DNA from 3 places in the Nonomuraea sp. NPDC050404 genome. Region 3 is predicted to be linked to each of the others. Evidence: riboswitches for the same ligand, from Rfam matches in the RefSeq annotation. Region 3 holds a riboswitch; each other region holds the start of a gene.
What was found. A riboswitch is a leader RNA that binds a small molecule or an ion and turns the genes downstream of it on or off. The one in region 3 is predicted to bind S-adenosylmethionine.
Positions count from the first base shown of each region.

Region 1: it holds a riboswitch for S-adenosylmethionine, as region 3 does, so the genes downstream of both, thrC (threonine synthase) here and AB0I81_RS40550 (aminotransferase class V-fold PLP-dependent enzyme) in region 3, are expected to answer to the same signal.
Region 2: it holds a riboswitch for S-adenosylmethionine, as region 3 does, so the genes downstream of both, AB0I81_RS30850 (ABC transporter substrate-binding protein) here and AB0I81_RS40550 (aminotransferase class V-fold PLP-dependent enzyme) in region 3, are expected to answer to the same signal.

Region 1 covers NZ_JBFAKB010000048.1:30,188-33,865, reverse strand. Annotated here, with positions in the region: gene AB0I81_RS60555 (MoaD/ThiS family protein) at 181-456, opposite strand; gene thrC (threonine synthase) at 481-1,716, opposite strand; SAM riboswitch class I at 1,730-1,872, opposite strand; gene AB0I81_RS60545 (RNA polymerase sigma factor) at 1,952-2,506, opposite strand; gene AB0I81_RS60540 (trehalose-6-phosphate synthase) at 2,538-3,678, shown strand, end outside.
Region 2 covers NZ_JBFAKB010000011.1:359,732-363,409, forward strand. Annotated here, with positions in the region: gene AB0I81_RS30845 (aminoglycoside phosphotransferase family protein) at 1-820, opposite strand, end outside; SAM riboswitch class IV at 956-1,077, shown strand; gene AB0I81_RS30850 (ABC transporter substrate-binding protein) at 1,126-2,235, shown strand; gene AB0I81_RS30855 (ABC transporter ATP-binding protein) at 2,214-3,371, shown strand; gene AB0I81_RS30860 (ABC transporter permease) at 3,368-3,678, shown strand, end outside.
Region 3 covers NZ_JBFAKB010000018.1:138,379-142,056, forward strand. Annotated here, with positions in the region: gene AB0I81_RS40550 (aminotransferase class V-fold PLP-dependent enzyme) at 13-1,308, opposite strand; SAM riboswitch class IV at 1,351-1,466, opposite strand; gene AB0I81_RS40555 (TerC family protein) at 1,585-2,328, shown strand; gene AB0I81_RS40560 (cytochrome P450) at 2,328-3,518, shown strand; gene AB0I81_RS40565 (SAM-dependent methyltransferase) at 3,529-3,678, opposite strand, start outside.

The DNA of each region.
Region 1 (3,678 bases), on a different contig from region 3:
GACTTTAGGGAAATCAGCCAGACGATCGCCCTCGACCATACCTGTGGCAAGGGGTTTGGCAACAGAGTCAATCTGCAAACTCCCTATTTCTTCGCATCGCAGGTCGTTCAACGTTGAATTGGCCCGGGAAAAGGAGAAGGCGCCCACTGGGGGCGCCTTCAACAGTGTGGTCTACGGGAGTCAGCCGCCGGCGACCGCCGGGATGATGGAGATCTGAGTGCCCTCGGGGGCGGGAGTGTCGAGTCCCTCGGTGAAACGGACGTCCTCTTCCCCAACATAAACGTTGACGAAACGACGAATCTTGCCCGATTCATCCAGAATTCTCGCGCCGATGCCCGGGTAGTCGGAGTCGAGCTTGGCAAGCACGTCACGAAGAGTCGCGCCCTCGCCACTGACTTCCGCGTTCCCCCCGGTGTACGTGCGCAGAATGGTGGGAATCCGCACAGAAACGCTCATGGTTCTAATCGCCTTTCCTGGTTGTCAGACAGTCGCGCGGAACGCGTCGAGAGAGGGCTTGATCACGGCCGTGGGCTCGACGGACTCGCCGTCGAGCACGTCCAGCGTCTTGAGCCCGTCACCGGTGTTGAGCACGACGGTCTCGGCCTCGGGGTCGAGCCGCCCGCTCTCGGTGAGCTTCTTCAGCACGCCGACGGTCACGCCGCCGGCGGTCTCGGCGAAGATGCCCTCGGTCGAGGCCAGCAGCCTCATCGCGGCCACGATCTCGGCGTCCGTGACGTCCTCGACGCCACCTCCGGTGCGCCGGGCGATGTCCAGCACGTACGGCCCGTCGGCGGGGTTGCCGATGGCCAGCGACTTGGCGATGGTGTCCGGCCTGACCGGCTGCACGACGTCGTGGCCGGCCTTGTACGCCGTGGACACCGGCGAGCACCCGGCGGCCTGGGCGCCGAAGACCTTGTAGGGCGTGTCCTCCACCAGCCCCAGCCTCACCAGCTCCTTGAAGCCCTTGTCGATCTTCGTGAGCTGGGAGCCGGAGGCGATGGGAATGATGATCTGCTCGGGCAGCCGCCAGCCGAGCTGCTCGGCGATCTCGTACGCGAGCGTCTTGGAGCCCTCGGCGTAGTAGGGCCGCAGGTTGACGTTGACGAAGCCCCACTTGTCGCCCATGGGGTCGCCGATCAGCTCCGAACAGAACCGGTTGACCTCGTCATAGGTGCCGTCGATGCCGATCAGCCGCCCGCCGAACACCCGGGCCATGGCGATCTTGGCCTTCTCCAGGTTGGCCGGGATGAACACGCACGCGTCGAGCCCCGCCCGCGCCGCCGCGGCGGTGACCGCGCCCGCGAGGTTTCCGGTGGAGGAGCAGGAAAGGGTGTGGAAGCCGAAGTTGCGCGCCGCCTCGACGGCCATCGCGACCACCCGGTCCTTGAAGGAGTGGGTGGGGTTGCCCGAGTCGTCCTTCACGTAAAGGGACTTGATTCCGAGCTCTCGCCCCAGGTTTCCGGCCTTGACCAATTTGGTCCAGCCGGGGTTCATATTGGGCTTATTGGCCACGTCCACCGGGACGGGCAGCAACGAGCGGTAACGCCAGATGTTCGCCGGGCCGGATTCGATCTGCGCGCGGGTCACGTCACCGAAGTCGTAGGCCGCCTCCAGCGGCCCGAAACACTCCTGACAGGCGAAGCTCGGACCCAGGGGGTAGCGGGTGCCGCACTCGCGGCAGGAGAGAGCGACGGCGGGACCAAAGTCAAGCGACATGAAGCGAGGCCTTCCCTCATCTTCGCCCACGGCCACCTTGACCGCGAACCGGAATTGGCACCTTGTCCCGGTCGGCCTCGCCAGGTCGCGAGTTCGAAAGCCGGGAGGGTTGCCGGGGTTTCGCAGGGCCGGTCCCTCCACCCCTCTGGATGAGCAATATGTAGTTGTTGAAAGGGACTCTACCCTCTTAAGTATCCGAAATTACCACGCGTCTCACCATGCGAGACGCCCGGTCTCATCGATAGTCCTCACCCAGCACGCCCTGCACGTATTTGCGTGCCTGGTGAATGCGGGACTTGGCGGTGCCCAGCGGGATGCCCAGCTGGTCGGCCACCTCGTTGTAGTCGAGCTGGACGATATCGCGCAACACCAGCGCCTGCGCCAGGTCGGGTTTGTCGGCCTCCAGCGCCTCCATCGCGTCGAGCAGGTCCAGCCGCGAGCCCGCGATCACACTGACCCGCCGCACGTCGGGCTTCTGCATGGGCAACTCGTCCGAACTCTGCTCGGCCGCCCTGCGCTTCAGCGACCGGTACGTGGTGCGCGCGCAGTTGGCCGTCACGATGTGCAGCCAGGTGCTGAACCTGGCCCGCCCCTCGAACCGCCCGATGTTGCGCGCCACGGCCAGCAACGTATCTTGCGAGGCCTCTTCCGCGTCCTGGTGATAAGGCAGGATCCGGGCGCAGTGACGCATCACATCAGGCTCAATCCGCGCCAGGAGCTCGCCAAGTGCGCGATGATCTCCAGCGGCGGCTGAGCGGGCGAGTTCCTCGGTTAGCTCATCAAGCGCCATACCTGGGATCCTATGATCGAAGGGAGACCTGATGAACAGCGTCCTGCTGGCCTCCAACCGAGGGCCGGTCTCTTTCACCGTCTCCGACGACGGTGAACTCACCATGAGGCGCGGCGGTGGCGGGCTGGTCTCGGGGTTGTCGGGAGTGGTCAAGGACGACGGCCTGCTGTGGGTGTGCGCCGCGCTGTCCGACGGCGACCGCAGCGCCGTGCGCCTGGCCCCCGGCGGCCGCATCGACCACACGCGCTACGGCACGGGACCGCTGCGGATGCTGGACATCGCGCCCGCCACGTTCCACCGCGCCTACAACGCCGTGGCCAACTCCACCCTGTGGTTCGTCAACCATCTGCTCTACGACATCCCCAACTCGCCGACCTTCGGCACCCGGTTCGAGCGCGACTGGGAGTCCTACCGCGACTACAACGGCGCGTTCGCGCTGGCGCTGGCCGAGGAGGCCGGGCACGGCGCCCGCGTGCTGGTCCAGGACTACCACCTGACGCTCACCCCGGCCATGCTCCGCGCCGAGCGGCCGGACTTGCGCATCGCCCATTTCAGCCACACCCCGTGGGCGCCGCCCGAATACTTCTCCCTGCTGCCCGACGAAGTGGCCGGAGAGGTCCTGGAAGGCATTCTGGGAGCCGATCACGCCGGGTTCCTCACCGACAGGTGGGCGCAGGCGTTCATGGACTGCTGCGAACGTCTCCTGGGCGCGGAGGCCGACCGGGTGGGCCGCACCGTCAGCTACGAGGGCAGGAGCACCCGCATCGGCGTGCACAGCCTGGGCGTGGACGGCGAGGCGCTGTGGGAGCGGGCCTGCGAGCCCGACGTCGAGTCGCACATGGCGGCGCTGCGGGAGCAGGTGGGCGATCGCCGGCTGATCGTCCGCATCGACCGTACGGAGTTGTCGAAGAACATCGTGCGCGGGCTGATCGCCTACCGCGAGTTCCTGGCCGCGCACCCCGAGTGGCACGGGCGGGTCGTGCACCTGGCCTTCGCCTATCCCAGCCGGCACGACCTGCCCGAATATCGCGAATACACCGCCTCCGTGCAGCGCTGCGCCAGGGAGATCGAGGACACCTACGCCACCGAGGACTGGGACCCGGTGATACTCAATGTCAACGACGACTATCCGCGTTCGCTGGCGGCGTACCGGATGGCCGACGTGCTGCTGG
Region 2 (3,678 bases), on a different contig from region 3:
CCTGGCCCATGGCCATGAGGAACAGGCTTTTCAGTGCGGCCAGGCCGCGGGCGCGCCTGATCGTCGCCTCGTCCACACGCGGGTACGCCTCGAAGAACCGTGCGGCCGCGCCGGCGGGGAGCAGCACCCATGCGGCGGCGAGGTCCCACGCCGGATCGCCGGCGAACAGGTCCCCGAAATCGATCACTCCCGACAGGGTTCCGTCCGAGACGACGACGTTGGCCGGATGCAGGTCACCGTGCAGCCACAGCCGCGGGCCCGCCCACTCGGGGGCCGCGACGGCGTCGTCCCAGACGGCCCGGACGTCGGCGGCGTCGCCAGGGGTGACATCTCGCAGGAAGCGCTCGAATCCGCCCGTGCACTCCTTGGGATGACCGCCGCGGTCCGTGCTGTCGGGCGCCTCGGCGGGCGCCCGCACGTGGAGTGCCCTGAGGAAGGCCGCCAGGGTGTCGGCCGCGTGGTCGCCGCGGGTGATCGGGACGAGGTCGAGCGGCTCACCGGGAACCCACGTCATGATGGTCCAGGGCCTCGGGAAACGCGCGGACGGCTCGCCGATCCGCACGGGGGCCGGGATCGGGAGCGGGAGGCGCGGGGCCAGGACGGGCAGCCAGCGGCGCTCCTTGTGCTGGTCCTGCGCGGCGTTCTCCATGCGCGGCATGCGCACGACCAGTTCGTCCCCGAGGCGCCACTGCTGGTTGCCCCAGCCGCCCGCCACCTCCCGGATGGCCAGCTCCGCGAGGTCCGGATGTTGCTCTCGCAGCAAGGAGCGGACCAGGCCCTCGTCGATCTCGACGCTGTCCACGTTCGACGTCCCCCTCATGATCGTCCAGCCGGACAGACTACCGACCCTGACCCTGACAGGTGGAAGAAAAGCCAAGGGCCTACACTTGTCAGTGGAACCGGACAATCGGGATGAACCGTTATTGCGGGTAAACCCGACTGGTATAGTCGCTTATGTCACGAGTCCAGTGCGAAGCCCCGGCTTGCTGGACGGCAACCCTCCCGACCGCGGCGGGGTGCCCCGGGTGATGACATGGTCGTCGAGCTGAACGGTGCTTTCGGCGGCAAGCGCGGTGCCCAGCCGTGCCCTGCCCCGCGCCCTTGGCCGGCCTCGATGGGAAGGACATGATGAAGGGCGGACGCACTCTCCTGGCGGGAGCGGGCGCGGCGCTGATGCTGACGCTCTCCGCGTGCGGCGGCGTCGACACGGGCGGCACTTCCGGCACCGGCACGCAATCAGGTTCCGGCGGGCAGCAGACGCTCACGGTCACCGCGTTCGCGGGCGCCTGGGGCGAACTGTTCAAGAAGTCGTTCGTGGAGCCGTTCGAGCGCGACACCGGCGCCAAGGTCAACCTCGTGTACGGCGCCAACGCCGAATGGCTGACCAAGCTGCGCGCGGCCGGCGGCAACAACCCGCCGTTCGACGTCATCGCCCTGACCCCCGACGCCTCGCTCCCGGCCGCGTCCGCGGGGCTGCTCCAGCCGCTGGACACCGCGAAGCTGGCGCACTGGAAGGAGCTCGACCCCGTGCTCAGCGGCAGGTCGGCCTACCAGAGCAAACAGTACGGCGTGCCGCTGACCACCGGGTCCACCGGCCTGCTCTACCGTACGGACAAGATCAAAACCCCGCCGCAGGACTGGTCGGACATCTTCGACAAGCAGTACTGCGGGCACATCGCCCTGCCCCCGCTGACCTACAACCCCGGCCTGGAGTTCTTCTCCGCCCTGGTCACCAGCGACGGCGGCAAGTTGTCCGACCCCGCCGCCGTGGACCGGGCGTTCGCCAAGCTGGAGACGCTCAAGGACTGTGTGTCCTCCTTCCCGGCCAACGCGGGCAACGCCGCCACCGTCGTCGAGAACGGCGACGCCTGGATCATGCCCTTCTGGGACGGTCGCGCCTTCGCCATGGCCGAGGCGGGCTCCCCGATCGGGTTCACCTATCCCAAGTCGGGCCCGGTGGGCGCGCTGACCTCGTACTTCGTCGCCAGCGGCACCCAGAAGGGCGAGCTGGCCACCAAGTTCCTCGACTACCTGACGGCGGCGCAGAACCAGAAGCCGTTCGCCGAGGGCACCTGGTACGCGGCCGGGAACGACTCCATCGACTACAGCGAGGCGTTCGACGAGCGGGTGGAGCACGGGCCCGAGGTCTTCAAGAAGTTCATCTGGGTCGACTACGCGGTCGCCACCCCGAAGCTCAACGAATGGCAGCAGCGATGGAATCAGATCTTCGGCTGATCGAGATGCCCCCGGACGGGGCCGGGCACGTCGAGATCGAGGGCCTGGCCGCGGGGTACGAGGGCGCGCGGGTGCTGGACCTCGACCGGCTGTCCATCCGCAAGGGCGAGTTCCTGTCCATCCTGGGTCCCAGCGGCTGCGGCAAGACCACGCTGCTCAACTCCATCGCGGGCTTCGTCCAGCCGACGGCCGGGCGCATCGTGATCGACGGCGCGGACGTGACGGGACGGCCGCCGTACCGGCGCGGGCTGGGCGTGGTGTTCCAGAACTACGCGCTGTTCCCGCACATGACCGTGGCCGCCAACGTGGCCTACGGGCTGCGCGTGCGGCGGCTGGACAAGGCCGAGCGGGAGGAGCGGGTACGCGAGGCGCTGCGCCTGGTCGGGCTGGAGGGGTACGCCGAGCGGCGGCCCAAGCAGCTGTCCGGCGGACAGCAGCAGCGCGTGGCGCTGGCCCGCGCCCTGGCCATCAGGCCCCCCGTGCTGCTCCTCGACGAGCCGCTGTCCAACCTGGACGCCAAGTTGCGGAGGGAGATGCGGGTCGAGCTGCGGGCCATCCAGCGGCGCATCGGCACCACGATGGTGTTCGTCACCCACGATCAGGAGGAGGCGCTGGCGCTGTCGGACCGGGTGGCCGTGATGAACGGCGGGCGGATCGAGCAGCTCGGGACGCCGGATGAGGTGTACCGGCGGCCGGCGACACGGTTCGTGGCCCAGTTCATCGGCGCCGCCAACGTCCTGGAGGGGACGGTGACGGCGGGCGGCCTCGATCTCGGTGGCGGCCTGGTGGTGGGCGGTCTTCCCGGCCTCGTGGAGGGTGAGCGCGCGGTTGTCGCGATCCGCCCCGAACGCATCCGCCTGAGCGAGGCCGGAGCCGGTACCGCGGGCACCGTGGGTTACCGGGCCTTCGCCGGTGACGCCTGGCACGTGGAGGTCCGGCTGGCCGACGGCCGGATGCTGAGCGTGCAGCTTCCGGACACGGGCGCGGGCGCGGCGGACCCGCCGGGCGCGGGCACGTCAGTGGTGGCGAGCTGGGACCCGGCCGACGTGATCGTCCTGGAATCAGGTGCGGGCTCGGGGACGGATGCGGGCTCGGGGACGGGCTCGGGTGCGGGCTCGGAGCAGGGGGCCGGATGACGGCCGGATCCCCGGGCGGGGCGGGCACGGTCCGGGCGGGGCGGCCGCGGGGCTGGGTCTTCGTGCTTCCGCTGGTCGTCTTCCTGGCGGCGATGTTCCTGGTTCCCCTCGTCCGCCTGCTGCGCCTGAGCTTCAGCCCGACCGACTCCTTCAACGCCGCCCTCCCCGGCTGGTCCCTGGACAAGTACGCGCGGGTCTTCACCGAGTCGTACTTCTACGGCTCGCTCATCCAGACGGCGGCCACGGCGCTGCTGGTCGCCGTGTTGTGCGTGCTGCTGGCCTACCCGGCCGCCTACGTCCTGGCCCG
Region 3 (3,678 bases):
AAGCGCTTCGGCTCAGCGGGCAGCCAGGTCCCGTACGGCCTCGATGAGGCGGTCCACGTGCTCCTGCGTGGTCCCGATCCCGATCGAGGCCCGCACCGCCGAAGCCGTGTCGTCCTCACATCCGCCGTCGGCGGTGCCCAGCAGGTGCCGCACGAACGGATGCGCGCAGAACTTCCCGTCACGCACCCCGATGCCGTACTCGCCGGACAACACCTCGGCCACCTCCCGGGCCGAGTGCCCGGCCACGGTGAAGGACACGATGCCCACCCGCGGGTGATCGTCCCCCCAGAGCGACAGCTCCCGCACTCCCGCGATCGACTTCAGCCCCGTACGCAGCCGCGAGATCAGCCGCTCCTCCTCCCGCACCAGCTCGGTCCACCCGGTGGCGGTCAACGCGTCGCAGGCGGCGGCCAGCGCGATGGCGCCCAGCACGTTCGGGGTGCCCGCCTCGTGCCGCGGCTCGGGGTCGTCGTGCCACTCGGTGCCGTCGCCCGCGAAGCCGACCGAGCGCACCGCGCCCCCACCCTTGAGGTACGGCTCGCCCTCGGCCAGCCAGTCCCGCCGCCCGATCAGCACGCCCGCGCCGAAGGGCGCGTACAACTTGTGCCCGGAGAAGGCCACGTAGTCAAGGTCGAGCGCGGTCAGGTTGATCCTGCGATGCGGTACGAGCTGCGCCGCGTCCACCAGGATGCGGGCCCCGTGCCGGTGCGCGATGTGCGCCAGGGCCGCGACGGGCCACAACTCGCCGGTGACGTTCGAGGCGGCGGTGACCACGAGCAGCTTCGGCCCCTCGATCCCGGCCAGCGCCTCGTCGGCGGCGCGCACGGCCTCGCCGGGGAAGGCGGGCGGCGCCAGCCGTACCGAGGAGGCCCACGGCAGCAGCGAGGCGTGGTGCTCGGTGTCGAAGACCACGGCCGTCGTGCCGGCGGGCAGGCAGCCTGCCAGCAGGTTCGTGGCGTCGGTGGTGTTGCGGGTGAAGATCACGGCGTCGTCGGGCCTGGCGCCGGCGAACGCCCTGACCGTGTGGCGGGCCTGCTCGTACCGGGCGGTGGTGAGCTGTGAGGCGTAGCCGGCGCCGCGGTGGACGCTGGAGTAGGCCGGGAGCGCGGCGGTGACGGCGGCGCTGACCGGCTCCAGACAGGGCGCGCTGGCGGCGTAGTCCAGGTTGGCGTACCCCACCAGCCTGCCGCCCTTGACCGGCACTTCGAGATCGGCGCCGAGCACGGCGGGGATCGGCCGGCTCGTCGTGGCGGGACCGGTCCCGGTCTCGGCGGCGGAGCGGGCGGAGAAGATCGTCAGCGTGGACACGGCGTACCTCCAGGGCTCTCGGACCCCTGGGAACAGCCATGGAGCCCGCGCTTGCCCGCCACACCCCGTGGCGGACCAGGTCCTCACCCGGGGCACCCCGCCGCGGACGCGAGGGTTGCCGGCCAGCTAGCCGGGGCTTGTCGCTGGCACTCATGACCTACGTCCGGCACTATAACCGACACCAGGGCACATTACGCAAGTCGCGAACTTATGTGACACCTGAGTCGTTGCTACCGGGAAACCCCCGTCAGCCAATGATTCATGGAGGTGTGTCCGATGTTGGATTGGGTGACCGACCCGAACATCTGGATCGGCTTCTTCACCCTTGTCGCCCTGGAGATCGTGCTGGGGATCGACAACATCATCTTCATCTCCATCCTCGCCGGGAAACTGCCTCCCGAGCAACGCGACCGGGCCCGCGTGCTCGGCCTCGCGGCGGCCCTGATCAGCCGGTTGCTCCTGCTGCTCGGCCTGTCGTGGGTGGTGCAGCTCACCGAGCCACTGTTCGCCGTCTGGGGGCACGAGATATCGGGACGTGACCTGATCCTCCTGCTCGGCGGCCTGTTCCTGCTGGGCAAGAGCGTCACGGAGATCCACCACCAAATGGAGGGGCACGGTAAGGACGGCAAGAACGCCGCGGCCGCCTCCTTCGCCTCGGTGATCATCCAGATCATGATCCTGGACGTCGTGTTCTCGCTGGACTCGGTCATCACCGCCGTCGGCATGGTGGACGAGATCGGCGTGATGATCGCGGCCGTCATCGTGTCGGTCCTGGTGATGTTGTTCGCCTCCGGGCCGATCAGCCGGTTCGTGGACCAGCACCCGACGGTCAAGATGCTGGCGCTGTCGTTCCTGGTGCTGATCGGCGTGGTGCTCGTGGCCGAGGGCTTCGAGCAGCACATCCCGAAGGGCTACATCTACTTCGCCATGGCGTTCTCGGTCATCGTGGAGCTGCTCAACATCCGGGTGCGCAGCAGGAACCTCAAGAAGAGGGAGGCCGCCGCTCCTAAACTGGACTAGTGCGCTTCGATCCCTGGAATCCCGATTTCGTCGCCCATCCCTACCGGGTCTATGACGAGCTGAGGCGGCAGGCGCCCGTCAGTTACTTCGAGCCGACGGGCCAGTGGCTCATCGCGCGGCACGCCGACGTGAACGCGCTGCTCAGGGACCGTCGGCTGGGCCGCTCGTACCTGCACGTGGCAGGTCACGAGGAGTTCGGCAGGCCGCCGGAGCCGGAGTTCCAGGAGCCGTTCTGGCGCGTGATCAGGGCGGGCATGCTCGACGTGGAGCCGCCGGTGCACACCAGGTTGCGCCGGCTGGTCTCCAGGGCATTCACGCCGCGCATGGTCGAGTCGCTGCGCCCCCAGGTCAAGGCCATCGCCGCGGGCCTGGTGGCGGCGTACGTGGAAAAGGGCGGCGGGGATCTGATCGCGGAGGTGGCCGAGCCGCTTCCGGTCACCGTGATCGCGGAGATGCTCGGCATCCCCGACCAGGACCGCCACCTGCTGCGGCCCTGGTCGGCCGACATCTGCGGGATGTACGAGCTCAATCCCACCCCGCAGGCCCAGCACACCGCGGTCCGCGCGGCCTCGGAGTTCGCCGGCTACCTCAAGTCCCTGGCCGCCGTCCGCCGCGCGGACCCCGGCGACGACCTGGTCAGCGCGCTCACCCAGATCGACGAGCTGACCGAGGACGAACTGGTCGGCACCTGCGTCCTGCTGCTCAACGCAGGCCACGAGGCCACCGTGAACGTGACGGGCAACGGCTGGTGGTCCCTGTTCAGGAACCCGGAGGAGCTGGCCAGGCTGCGCGCCGACCGTTCGCTGCTGCCCACGGCCGTGGAGGAGCTGATGCGCTGGGACACGCCGCTGCAGATGTTCGAGCGCTGGGTGCTGGAGGACATCGAGGTGCACGGCGTACGCATCCCGCGCGGCTCGGAGGTGGCGCTGCTGTTCGGCTCGGCGAACCGGGATCCTGCGGTGTTCGACGACCCGGACCGCCTCGACGTGGGCCGCGCCGACAACCCGCACATCTCCTTCGGCGCCGGGATCCACTTCTGCCTGGGCGCGCCGCTGGCCCGCATCGAGCTGGCCGAGTCGTTCGGCGCGCTGCTGGACCGGGCCGCCAAGCTGGAGCTGCGGCGGGAGCCCACCTGGAAGCCCGGCTACATCATCAGGGGCCTGGAGTCCCTGGATCTCACTGCCGCCTGAGCCGAGAGGTTCAGCGGCGTTGGCAGAGCCAGCCGAACCCGCCGAGCCCCGACGCGTCGATCAGCTCGCCCTCCTCGGAGGCTCTGGCCAGAGCCCTGAGATAACCGCGCGGATCGGTGCGGGCCAGGTCGAGCGGCGGCCGCGCGCCCGTGAGCCCCAG